One region of the Pseudomonas sp. NPDC090752 genome, then DNA from elsewhere that is predicted to be linked to it. Evidence: riboswitches for the same ligand, from Rfam matches in the RefSeq annotation. Region 1 holds a riboswitch; the other holds the start of a gene.
What was found. Region 1 has a riboswitch for thiamine pyrophosphate ahead of thiC (phosphomethylpyrimidine synthase ThiC). Riboswitches for the same ligand answer to the same signal wherever they lie in the genome.
Positions count from the first base shown of each region.

Region 2: it holds a riboswitch for thiamine pyrophosphate, as region 1 does, so the genes downstream of both, ACZ6YA_RS10220 (TenA family protein) here and thiC (phosphomethylpyrimidine synthase ThiC) in region 1, are expected to answer to the same signal.

Region 1 covers NZ_JBVJLI010000005.1:156,313-162,350, forward strand. The annotation lists gene cytX (putative hydroxymethylpyrimidine transporter CytX) at 1-1,083, opposite strand, end outside; gene thiC (phosphomethylpyrimidine synthase ThiC) at 1,162-3,042, opposite strand; TPP riboswitch at 3,198-3,304, opposite strand; gene ACZ6YA_RS09475 (TolC family outer membrane protein) at 3,467-4,900, shown strand; gene waaA (lipid IV(A) 3-deoxy-D-manno-octulosonic acid transferase) at 5,018-6,038, opposite strand, start outside.
Region 2 covers NZ_JBVJLI010000006.1:32,458-38,495, forward strand. The annotation lists gene ACZ6YA_RS10215 (Ig-like domain-containing protein) at 1-3,300, opposite strand, end outside; TPP riboswitch at 3,538-3,651, shown strand; gene ACZ6YA_RS10220 (TenA family protein) at 3,730-4,377, shown strand; gene tenA (thiaminase II) at 4,380-5,039, shown strand; gene ACZ6YA_RS10230 (TolC family outer membrane protein) at 5,216-6,038, opposite strand, start outside.

The sequences.
Region 1 (6,038 bases):
CACGTAGTGGTCCATCAACACCACGCCGAACAGCGGCGCGAATACCGAGCCGATCAGCAGCAGGAAGTTCTCGTACTGGGCCAGCGGCGCCAGCAGGGCGATCAGGGTGCACAGCACGCCGATGGCAAAGGCCAGGTGCTCGACTTTCACTCGCACCAGCATCCCGGTCGATACCGCCGCCGAGTGGATATCGGCAAAGGCCTTTTCTGATTCGTCCAACAGGATCAGCAGCAACGGAATACCCATCCCGGCACCGGCCAGCGCCAGCAGCAACGCGTTGGCCTCACCGCTCGGGGCGAAAGCCAGGGTGTACGCCACGCCTAGGCTCATCAGCCAGGTATTGCCGATGAAATACCCCAGTACGGTGCCACCGAAGACATGACGGCCGTTGCGGGCGAAGCGCGAGTAGTCGGCAATCAGCGGCAACCAGGACAGCGGCATGGCGATGACGATGTCGAAGCCGACGGCCAGCGACATCGAGCCGTCACCCGCGCGGCGCCACAACTCGCCCAGGTCGGCCTTGGCGAACAGATTCCAGGTCAGCCACAGGCACGCGCCCAGCAGCACCCAGATACCCCATTTGCGCAGCACCTTGCGCACGAACGCCAGCGGCCCGCTCACCGCCAGCAAGGTGGCCAGGCCACCGAAGCACAGGGTCCAGAGCATCGGGCTGTTCCACAGGCTGCCTTCGCCAAATGCGCGTGCGCCCAGCAGGCTGGCGGCGTCACGCATGACGATGATCTCGAAGGCGCCCCAGCCGACCAGTTGCAGCAGGTTGAGCAGCGCCGGCAAGCGCACGCCTTGGCTGCCCAGGCTAAGGCGCAGGGTGCCCATGGCGGACAGGCCGGTGTCGCTACCGATCACGCCGGCGGCCCCCAGCAACAGCACGCCCACGCCAGTGCCGAGGGCGATGGCCAATACCGCGCCGGCCAGGCCAAGGCCTGGGGCGAGCATAGCGCCGACCTGCAGGACCATCAGGCCAATGCCAAGGGAGAACCATAGCGAGAACAGATCGCGGCCGCCGAACGGGCGCTGGGTGGTGGGGACCGGGTGGTCGGGGGAGAAGTGGCTGGGGGTTGTCATTGTGCTTATCGCCGCAAATGTTGGGATAGATACCGGTCCCTCTGTGGGAGCAAGCTCCCACCGAGGCAGTGGAGTGCCTTACACCTTGTGATACAGCTGGCTGCCTTCCTGGCGGAACCGCTCGGCCTGCTCACGCATGCCTTGCTCGACGGACACGTCCACCGTCTCGATCCTGGCGGCGTATTCACGCACTTCCTGGGTGATCTTCATCGAGCAGAACTTCGGCCCGCACATCGAGCAGAAGTGCGCGACCTTGGCCGATTCCTTCGGCAGTGTCTCGTCGTGGAAAGCGCGTGCGGTGTCAGGGTCCAGGCCAAGGTTGAACTGGTCTTCCCAACGGAACTCGAAACGCGCCTTGGACAAGGCGTTGTCACGGATCTGCGCGCCGGGGTGGCCCTTGGCAAGGTCGGCGGCGTGCGCGGCGATCTTGTAGGTGATGATGCCGGTCTTGACGTCATCCTTGTTCGGCAGGCCCAAGTGCTCTTTCGGCGTGACGTAGCAGAGCATGGCGCAACCGAACCAGCCGATCATCGCCGCGCCGATACCCGAGGTGATGTGGTCGTAACCGGGGGCGATGTCGGTGGTCAGCGGGCCGAGGGTGTAGAACGGCGCCTCGTCGCAGCACTCCAGCTGCTTGTCCATGTTCTCCTTGATCAGCTGCATCGGCACATGGCCCGGGCCTTCGATCATGCACTGAACGTCGTGCTTCCAGGCGATCTTGGTCAGCTCGCCGAGGGTTTCCAGTTCGCCGAACTGCGCCGCATCGTTGGCGTCGGCGATCGAACCGGGGCGCAGGCCGTCACCCAGCGAGAAGCTGACGTCGTAGGCCTTCATGATTTCGCAGATCTCGTCGAAATGCGTGTACAGGAAGTTTTCCTTGTGGTGCGCCAGGCACCATTTGGCCATGATCGAGCCACCCCGGCTGACGATGCCGGTGACCCGTTTGGCGGTCAGCGGCACATAGCGCAGCAGCACACCGGCATGGATGGTGAAGTAGTCCACGCCCTGCTCGGCCTGCTCGATCAGGGTGTCGCGGAACAATTCCCAGGTCAGGTCCTCGGCCACGCCGTTGACCTTTTCCAGAGCCTGGTAGATCGGCACGGTGCCGATCGGTACCGGCGAGTTGCGGATGATCCACTCGCGGGTTTCGTGGATGTGCTTGCCGGTGGACAGGTCCATGACCGTATCCGAACCCCAGCGAATGCCCCAGGTCAGCTTGGCCACTTCTTCCTCAATCGAGGAGCCCAGGGCGCTGTTGCCGATATTGCCGTTGATCTTCACCAGGAAGTTGCGGCCGATGATCATCGGCTCCAGTTCCGTGTGATTGATGTTGGCCGGGATGATTGCGCGACCGCGGGCGATTTCCTCGCGCACGAACTCGGCGGTAATCTCTTTCGGGATGTTGGCGCCGAAGCTGTGGCCGGCGTGCTGCTGCTTGAGCAGGCCAGCGGCGCGGGCTTCCTGCAGCTTCATGTTCTCGCGGATGGCGACGTATTCCATCTCGGCAGTGATGATGCCCTGGCGGGCGTAGTGCATCTGCGAGACGTTGGCGCCGGCCTTGGCGCGGCGCGGGTTACGCACGTGGTTGAAGCGCAGCTTGGCAAGCTCGGCATCGTTCAGGCGCTGCTGGCCGAAGTTCGAGCTCAGGCCGCCCAGGCGCTCGGTGTCGCCACGCGCGTCGATCCAGGCCGAACGGACATCGGCCAGCCCTTTGCGTACGTCGATGATGACATTCGGGTCGGTGTACGGGCCGGAAGTGTCATACACCAGCACCGGGGCATTGCTTTCGCCGCCGAAATCGGTGGGGGTGTCGTGCAGGCTGATTTCGCGCATCGGCACGCGGATGTCCGGGCGCGAACCTTCGACATAGACCTTGCGCGAACGCGGGAACGGTTGCACGGACTGCTGATCGACTTGCGCCGACTCACTGAGGTTGATCGTTTTTTCTTGTTTGGTCATCACAGGCTCTCCAGACGGCTTCCAAGCGGGCGGAATGTCGGGGGTAAACCTGAAAGAGGCGGACGCACTCGTAGACGAGTGCAGTGCGAGGACGAGGTGCCATGAGCTGCAAGCAGCTGAGACATTCCCGGACCTTGCACAAGAGGCTCCCCGGGAAGGCGAGCAATCTTGTTCCCTACGCAGGCGCTAACCTGATCAGGTTCAACGGGATCCGCACCTATGCGATCTCAGCCTTTGCTTCAAGGCACCCCGACAAGAACATGCGCAGTCTAGACTGGAGTGGTCGGCAAAGCCAAGCGGGTAAATGGTAGCGATGATGAAAGGCGCACACGGCGATTGTTGCCAACCGCGCTCGGCCTTACACTGGCCCATCTTTCGATACTCAACAGTTCAGAAATTATAATTTCGTACAAGGATTGCCTCTATGCTGCGCAAACTCTCACTGGCGATAGCCGTGTCTTGTGCGTCCAACGGAGTGGTCTGGGCAGCGGATGTGCCCACAACAGTGAAAACCGACCTGGTCAGCGTCTACCAGGAAGCGGTCGACAACAACGCCGATCTTGCTGCCGCACGCGCCGATTATGGCGCTCGCCGCGAAGTGGTGCCCCAGGCCCGCGCAGGCCTGTTGCCGAACCTGTCGGCGGGTGCCGAGATGCAGAATACCCGCACCAAACTCGACGAACCGTCGATCACCTCCAACCGCAGCGGCAATTCCTGGAGCGCAACCTTGGCTCAGCCGGTGTTCCGTGCCGACCGCTGGTTCCAACTGCAGGCCGCTGAGGCGGTCAACGAGCAAGCGGCGCTGGAGCTGTCGGCCACCGAGCAGAACCTGATCCTGCAAACCGCGCAGAACTACTTCGCGGTACTGCGTGCCCAGGACAACCTGGCAGCGACCAAGGCCGAGGAAGCCGCCTTCAAGCGCCAACTCGACCAGTCCAACGAACGTTTTGACGTGGGCTTGTCGGATAAGACCGACGTGCTGCAGTCCCAGGCCAGCTATGACACCGCCCGCGCCAACAGGATCATCGCCGAGCGCCAGGTTCAGGATGCCTTCGAGGCGCTGGTGACCCTGACCAACCGCGAATACTCTTCGATTCAGGGTGTGGTCCATACCCTGCCGATCCAGGTGCCCACGCCCAACGATGCCAAGGCCTGGGTCGAGACCGCCGGCCGGCAGAACCTCAACCTGCTGGCGACCAATTACGCCGTCGATGCGGCCGAAGAAACCCTGCGCCAGCGCAAGGCCGGCCACGCCCCGACGCTGGATGCGGTGGCCAAGTACCAGAAAGGCGACAACGACAACCTGGGCTTCAGCAACCCCTCGCAACTGGGCGTGCGCTACAGCGGTGACGTCGAGCAGACCAGTATCGGCCTGCAGCTGAACATTCCGATCTACAGCGGCGGCCTGACCAGCTCGCAAGTGCGCGAGGCCTATCAACGCCTGAGCCAGAGCGAGCAGCAACGCGAGAGCCTGCGCCGTCAGGTGGTGGAAAACACGCGCAACTTGCACCGCGCGGTGAATACCGATGTGGAGCAGGTACAGGCGCGCAAGCAGTCGATCATTTCCAACCAGAGCGCGCTGGAAGCCACCGAAATCGGCTACCAGGTCGGCACCCGCAACATCGTCGACGTCCTCGACGCCCAGCGTCAGCTATACACCTCGGTGCGCGACTACAACAACAGCCGCTATGACTACATCCTCGACAACCTCAGCCTGAAACAAGCGGCCGGGACCTTGAGCCCGCAGGACCTGGTGGACCTCAAGCGGTATCTGAAAGCGGACTACAACCCGGACAAGGATTTCCTCCCGCCGGACCTGGCAGCGGCGGCGGCGAAGAACTTCGAGCGTAGGCCTTGAGATGGGCGGTGCGCCCTTCGCGGGGCAAGCCCGCTCCCACAGGTTCAGCGCAGACCTGCAGTTCTGCATCAATACCTGTGGGAGCGGGCTCGCCCCGCGAAGGGCGCACCACATTCCTCAGCGAATAAGGGCGCCCAGCCCATCCAGCAAGCGCTGCAAAGCCCCCTGATTGGCCCGCATCACCGCCCTGCCCGCCTCGCCCATGCGCTGCGCATCCTGCGGCAACTCCACCAACCGGCGCACCGCCTCGGCCAGCCCGTCGGCATCCTCCACCTGCTGCAACGCCCCCGCCTCGCGCAACATCGCGCTGATTTCAAGGAAGTTGAACACCTGTGGCCCCATGATCACCGGTAACGCCAGCGCCGCGGGTTCCAGCGGGTTGTGGCCACCGGTGGCGACCAGGCTGCCGCCGACGAAGGCGATATCGGCCAAGGCGTAGAGGAACAGCAACTCGCCCATGGTATCGCCGAGCAACACGCGGGTCTGGCCATCCACTGCACTGCCGGTAGAGCGGCGCACGGTGGCGAACTGTTCTGCGCACAAGGCATGCACTGCGTCGAACCGCTCGGGGTGACGTGGCACCAGGATCAGCAGCGCATCGCCGTGTGCCTGGAGCAATTGGCGATGCGCCTGCAGGATCAGCGCGTCTTCGCCCTCATGGGTACTGGCGGCAATCCACACCGGGCGCTGACTTGCGCCCCACTGCTCGCGCAGTGCCTGGGCGCGCGGCAGCAGTTGATCGTCGATTTTCAAGTCGAACTTGATCGAGCCCGTCACCTGCACGCACTCGGAACGCGCGCCGAGATCGCGAAAGCGCTGCGCCTCGGTCTCGGTCTGCACCGCGATCAGGCTCATCTCGGCGAGCATTGGTCGGGTCAGCTTGGCAAAGCGCGCATAGCCACGGGCGGAACGCTCTGACAACCGGGCGTTGGCCAAGGCCACCGGGATACCACGCTTGGCACACTGGTGAATATGGTTGGGCCACAGCTCGGTTTCCATGATGATGCCCAGCTTGGGCTTTACATGATCGAGAAAACGCCCCGCCGCCCACGGCAGGTCGTAGGGCAGGTAGCAATGCTGGATGCGTGGTTCATCGGCGAACAGGGCCTGAATGCGCTCGGAACCGGTCGGGGTCATG
Region 2 (6,038 bases), on a different contig from region 1:
CAACCGCCAGCGGGCACCGGTGGTTGCTGCCGTCAGCGTCGCCGTCCCCAGGTTCAGCGGCCCGCTGGTGGTCGCGGCAGTGACCGTAATGCTGTTGCCGGTGGCCACCGATGTCGTGCCAGACACGTCCCAGGTGTAGCGGTTGTTGCTGCGCAACTGCACCGAGGCGCTGCTGACCTGGATCTCATCCATGGCCACCGCCGGGCCGACCGCAATGCTCACCGTGGCCGGCGCCAACGACTCGGCACCTTTGGCATCACGCGCCGAGTAATTGAAGCTGGCAGTGAAGGGCGTGGGCACCGTGGTTGGCGGGGTATAGGTGATGGTGGTGCCATCGGTGCTGGTCGAGCCCTGACCCGAGTCCGGTTGGCTCAGGCTCTTCACGGTCAGCGGCAGGTTGCCCTCCGGATCGGTGTCATTGGCCAGCACATTGAGCACGATCGGTTTACCTGCCGTGGTGGCTGCACTGTCATTCACAGCTACCGGTGGTTTGTTGCTGGTGTCGTCGTCACCGCCATGTCCACTGGTGTTGCGGAAAGTTGGCAGGCCCACGGAAGCGACGTACTGCACACCATCCCAGCCCGGCAGCGGGGTCGGCATCACCTGGAACTGGCCTGGGTGCTCGATGTCCCAGCGCAGCAGCATCGAGGTGTCCTCATGCTGGGTGTTGTGGCAATGCTCTATGTAGGTCCCGGCGAACTCGCGGAAGCGGATGGCCATTTCCACTTCTTCGGAGGAGTCTACGTCCGGGCCGATGCGGTAGACGTCCTTGCGTGCCCATTTCTCCCATTCCGGCGGCGCCTTGCCGTCGCGGCTGAGCACCACACCTTCTTCGAAGTGCACATGCACGGGGTGGCTCCAGCCGTTGCCGCCGTTCTTGATCTTCCACACTTCAAGTGTGCCGTCGCCACTGAAGCCGCCGTCGGTGGCCTCGTTCGTCAGTTGCGCGGCAGCGGTAATGCGCCGCGGGTCCATGCTGTAACCGAAGCCGCCGTCGGTCTTGATGGTCCAGGGCGCCGTGTCGGTGCCATCGGAGCGGCCGAAGATGAACTCACGATGGCGGGCAGCTTTGATCTTGTCCTTGTCGGCCTGGGCGGTGCGGTCGATGGTCAGCGGGATCATCTTCAGGCCTTCGGCCTTGCCAGGTTTGGCCGGCTCGTAGGCGGTCGGGTCCATGCTCACGTCCTGGCCGCTATAAGGCTGCACCAGCAACTGCATGAACTTGCCCACCACCGGGTCGCCCCTGTCCCATTCCGGGCCCTTGCTGGTCTGCTTGATGACCGCCTTGTACTTCTCCGACATCACATCGGCCAGCGAGATCGCCTGTTTCGGGCCTTTGCCGGTGTCGTGCTCCATCAAGTTGACGAAGTACAGCTTGTCGCCGGCTTTGATGCCGTTCTTGGCGAAGTTGATGATGATGTCGTAGCGCTCGGCAATGCCCTGCAGCGGCAGGATGGCGTTGTTGTCCTGCAGGTCGCCGTCGCCGTTGAGGTCCAGGGTGCCATCGAACGGCACCGCGTGCTCCATGATGTTGCCGTCGTTGGCGACCATGTGGAACGGCACCCGAGCGTAGGACAGATTGGAGCCGGCTGGCCCCTTGAGTTCGCCACTGTTGCCCGCAATTTCACGCACCACGGCAAACTTGAAGTAGCGCGACACCGAGCCGTTGAGAATGCGGAAGCGATAAGCGCGTGCACGCACCTTGAGCTTGGGTTGGTACTGCCAGTTGACCAGTATCTGGTCCCCGAGGAAGCCGTCGGTGTTGAACGGGTTGAACCACAGTTGGCCGTTCTGATCCCAGGCCTTGTCGGCGATCACCAGGTTGACGTCGTAGTCGCGGTTGCCCCAGGGCATGCCGCTGCCGCTCGGCAAGCGCAGGTTGACGCCGTCCTGCAGCGCTTCGTTGCCACGGTCCAGGGCGCTGTAGTAGTTCATCATCACGGCGTTGCCTTTGTAGACGTTCTGCGCCGTGAAATCGAGCATATGGTCGTGGAACCAGTGGGTGCTCATGGTTTCGCGCCAGTCACCGCGAATCTTGATGCTGCCGTTCTGGCAGGTCTTCAGGCCTGGCGACGCATCGTTGACGAACAGGGTTTCGCCGGGCGAGCAGGGGAACGCTGCGCGTGGGTCCTGGGCGCGGGTATTGATTGTGTCATAGCCGGCCAGCTGGATTGGCCAGCGGTAATCGTAGTACTGGCCGGGGAAGAAGTAGGCGTTGGCGAATCCATCGCTTTCTGCCGGGGAGTGGCCGTTGTGCTCGTGGGTCGAGATGGTGTGCAGGCCGAAACCGCCGTTGGCCGCCGGGTCGATCGGCAGCGCGTTGTAATGGCGCATCAGCACTGGCTGGCCGTAGCGCACCATCAGCAGTTTTACTGGGAAGGTGCCATCGAAGGTCCACAACGACTTGTGGTTCTGCAGCGGCATGTTCGGGTGAAAGCGCGTGTCGATGCCCTTGGTGGTGCCCAGGGTGGTGGGGATGTCGGAGGTCTGGTAATACAACCCGCCCGGGGCGAACTCGCCCACGGCATAGTTGTGCAACTGCTTGCGGTCACGCAGCCCCTGGTTGATGCGTGCGCCCGCCTGGGCGGTCTTGAACGCAGCCTGGGGGTAGAACTCGTTCCAGCGCTGGTGCGACCAACCCTTTCCTGGTGGCCGGCCTTCCGCTGGCGAGCCGACCGAGTTGCGGTTGAGGAACATCTCGATCTGCGCCTTCCACGGGTTGCGGTCGAGCACGTTGGAATACTGGGTAGGAAATGGGAACAGCCCGGGCTGCTTGAGGAAAGCTTCCAGGGCGTTGCCGTTGGGGCTGCTGCGGGCAACGATGTCCGGGTCTTGCGCTGGAGAAGCGCCCAGCGTCGGGACGGGGAAGGTCAAGCTTGGCGGCGGCAGGCTCGGGTCGAGTTTTTCCGGGCCGAATTCTTCGAACAGCAGCAATTGCTGGGTGAAGGGTTGCGCGCCGAACAGCGGGCTGGGTTTGCCATTGGTAGGGTAGTTGCGTGAAGTCTGCAGGGCCGGTGGCAGCACGTTGTCGACGCGGTTGCTGGCCCGATCCCCGTACACCCCGTCCTTGAGCTCCAGCGAGCCCTGGTTCGCTTCGGGCAGGTTGAACAGGTTGAGTAGCGCCGGGTTCGGGTCGGCCGGTTGATCGTCATAGTGTGACGGGTCCGTCGGCGGTGGCTGGCTGACGTCATCCAGGGAAGAAGCCATCACGCTGAGCTGGCCGAGGCTGAGCATCAGCGCGGTGACGGCGGTCAGTTTGAATGCGTTCAGGCTGGGGTGGATCACGGCAGTTGTTTTCATCGCCTTATGCCTCGGTCACAGAAATGGCTTGGGGCCATCAATGGCGTATTGCCTCGTTTTGATGGCCGGAGCAACGGCTGTGCCAAGTAATGTTTTGTTAAACAAAACCTTGAAGGAACTGATGCGGACTAAATATTGTCGCGTCAAAAATGGGGACAGGCCCCCAGAAGCGGGCCCTGGGGCCCCATTACTGGTGAACGGCTCCGTGACAAATGCCGCTCGGGTGCTGTATACCTGCACCCCACCAAGGGGAGTCCGGCAACGGGCTGAGAGACCGCTGGCATTGCAGCGCGGTGACCCTTAGAACCTGATCCGGATCATGCCGGCGAAGGGATGGGACTGCCGACCTGCCTTTTTGCCGGCCTCACTGCGAGGCCGCTCCATGCCCCAACGCAACGGTCTCGCTGTCACCCAATGGAGGGCAGCACCATGAGCGAACGCTTCACCGAAACCTTGCGCCGCCAGAGCGAACCGACCTGGTCGGCTGCCGTCGGCCACCGCTTCGTCACCGAGCTTTGCGACGGCAGTGTGGCCGACCCGATCATGGTCCGCTACCTAGTCCAGGACCACCGTTTTCTCGACAGCTTCCTGACGTTGCTGGGCGCAGCGATCGCCACTGCCGACACCTTCGAGGCTCGCTTACGCTTCGGCCGCTTCGCCGGGATGATTTCCAGCGATGAAAACACCTATTTCCTGCGCGCCTTCGAAGCACTGGACGTCAGCCCCGAGCAGCGTACAGAACCTGAGGACACGCTGCCCACCGCAGGCTTCAAGGCGATCATGCGCGAGGCGGCGGCCACCCGTTCGTATGCAGCGGCGCTGGCGGTATTGAACGTCGCCGAGGGTTTGTATCTGGACTGGGCGACCCGGGCCGCCAAACCGCTGCCAGGCAATTTCGTGCATGCCGAATGGATCACCCTCCACGACAACCCGGCGTTCGCGGAGTTCGTCGCCTTCCTGCAGGCCGAGCTCGACCGGGTAGGGCCGCAGGAAGCCGCCTTGAGCGGCGATTTCTATGCGCGCACCGTGGCCCTGGAGCTGGACTTCTTCGACGCCATCTACGACGAGGAGGCTTGAGCATGGATATCTTCGAGCGCCTGAAGGCTGCCACCGCAACGCAGTGGAACAGCTATGTGGACCACGATTTCGTCCGGCAGATGGGTGAGGGCACCTTGAGCGAGGAGGCCTTCCGAACCTACCTGGTGCAGGACTACCTGTTCCTCATCCAGTTCGCCCGCGCCTGGGCACTGGCCGCCTACAAGAGCCGCCTGCCAGCCGACATCCGTGCTGCCCAGGCCGGCCTGGCGGCGATCCTCGACGAGACCGAACTGCACCTGCGCTTGTGCGCCCGCTGGGGGCTGACGCAGGCCGATATCGAAGCGGCGCCGGAGCATCAGGCCACGGTCGCCTACACCCGCTATGTGCTCGATTGTGGCGCTGCGGGCGATTTGCTGGAGCTGCATGTGGCCTTGGCGCCGTGCGTGATCGGCTATGCCGAGATTGGCCGCACGCTGGCGGAGCGGATCGGTGATCTGAGCAGTCACCCGTATCGGGAATGGATAGGCGAATACGCCGGTGAAGGCTACCAGAGCGTCGCCGCAGCAGCGCGCAAACACCTCGATGAGCTGGCAGCGCGAAGCATGACCGAGCAGCGCTTCGTCGAGCTGGCGGCGATATTCGGCCAGGCTTCGCGGCTGGAGGCGGATTTTTGGCAGATGGGGTTGGATGGCGTGGCCTGAGCTGGTGTGAATACGGTACCTGTGGGAGCGGGCTTGCCCGCGAAGAAGGTTACTCGCTGCATGGCACGGGCTTCGCCCGTGTTCGCGGGCAAGCCCGCTCCCACACGGATCGCGCCGTTCAATGAATGCTGAGCAAGTCAGTTACCCCACAGAGGCCACGCAATCAGTTCCGGCGGTTAATTACTCACCATCAACTCCGGCCCCAGGTAGTGATTGACCAGGTCGATATCATCATCCCCCAGGCTGCCCACCGAGGACGCCAGGCGCAGCCGTGACATCAGGTAGCGCACCTTGGCCTCGAACAGATCATGCCGCGCCACGAACAGCAGTTCCTCGGCATTGAGCACATCCGAGTTGGTGCTGGTGCCGCCTTCCTTGAAGCCCTTGCGCGTCGACAGCAGCGAGCGCTCGTTGGAGGCCACGGCTTTTTCCAATGCCCGCACCCGCAGTGCGCCGCTCTGCACGCCACGGTACTCGCGGGTGGTGCCGGAAATCACTTCCTGGCGCGTGGCGTCGAGTTCGTCGAGGGCCTTGGAACTGTTGGCCGAGGCCTGACGTGTCAGGGCACTGACGCCGCCGCCGCTATAGAGCGGAATATTCAGCTCCAGGCCGATGGAACTGTAATGGTTGCGTTGGTTGAGTTCGGAGATCGACTGGCTCTCGCCGGCGGTATACCCCGCGACAAAGTCCAGCGTCGGGTAGTGGCCGGCGCGGGCGCGTTTCACTTCTTCTTCGGCCAGCGCGTAGCTGTGCCGGCGCGCATGGATCAATGGGCTGTCGGCCTGAGCCCTGACCAGCCAGTCCTGCAGGTTGCCTGGCAGCAGCGGCGGGGTATCGAAGGCCGGTTGCAGGGTTGTCAGTGAATCCGGCGTTTCACCAATGTATTCCGCAAGCTTGCGCCGGGTATTGACCAGATTGTCCTGCGCCTCGATCACTTCGGCTTCAGCCAGGTCGCGCCGGGCGGCCGACTCATCGATGTCGACGATGGTGCCGTCACCC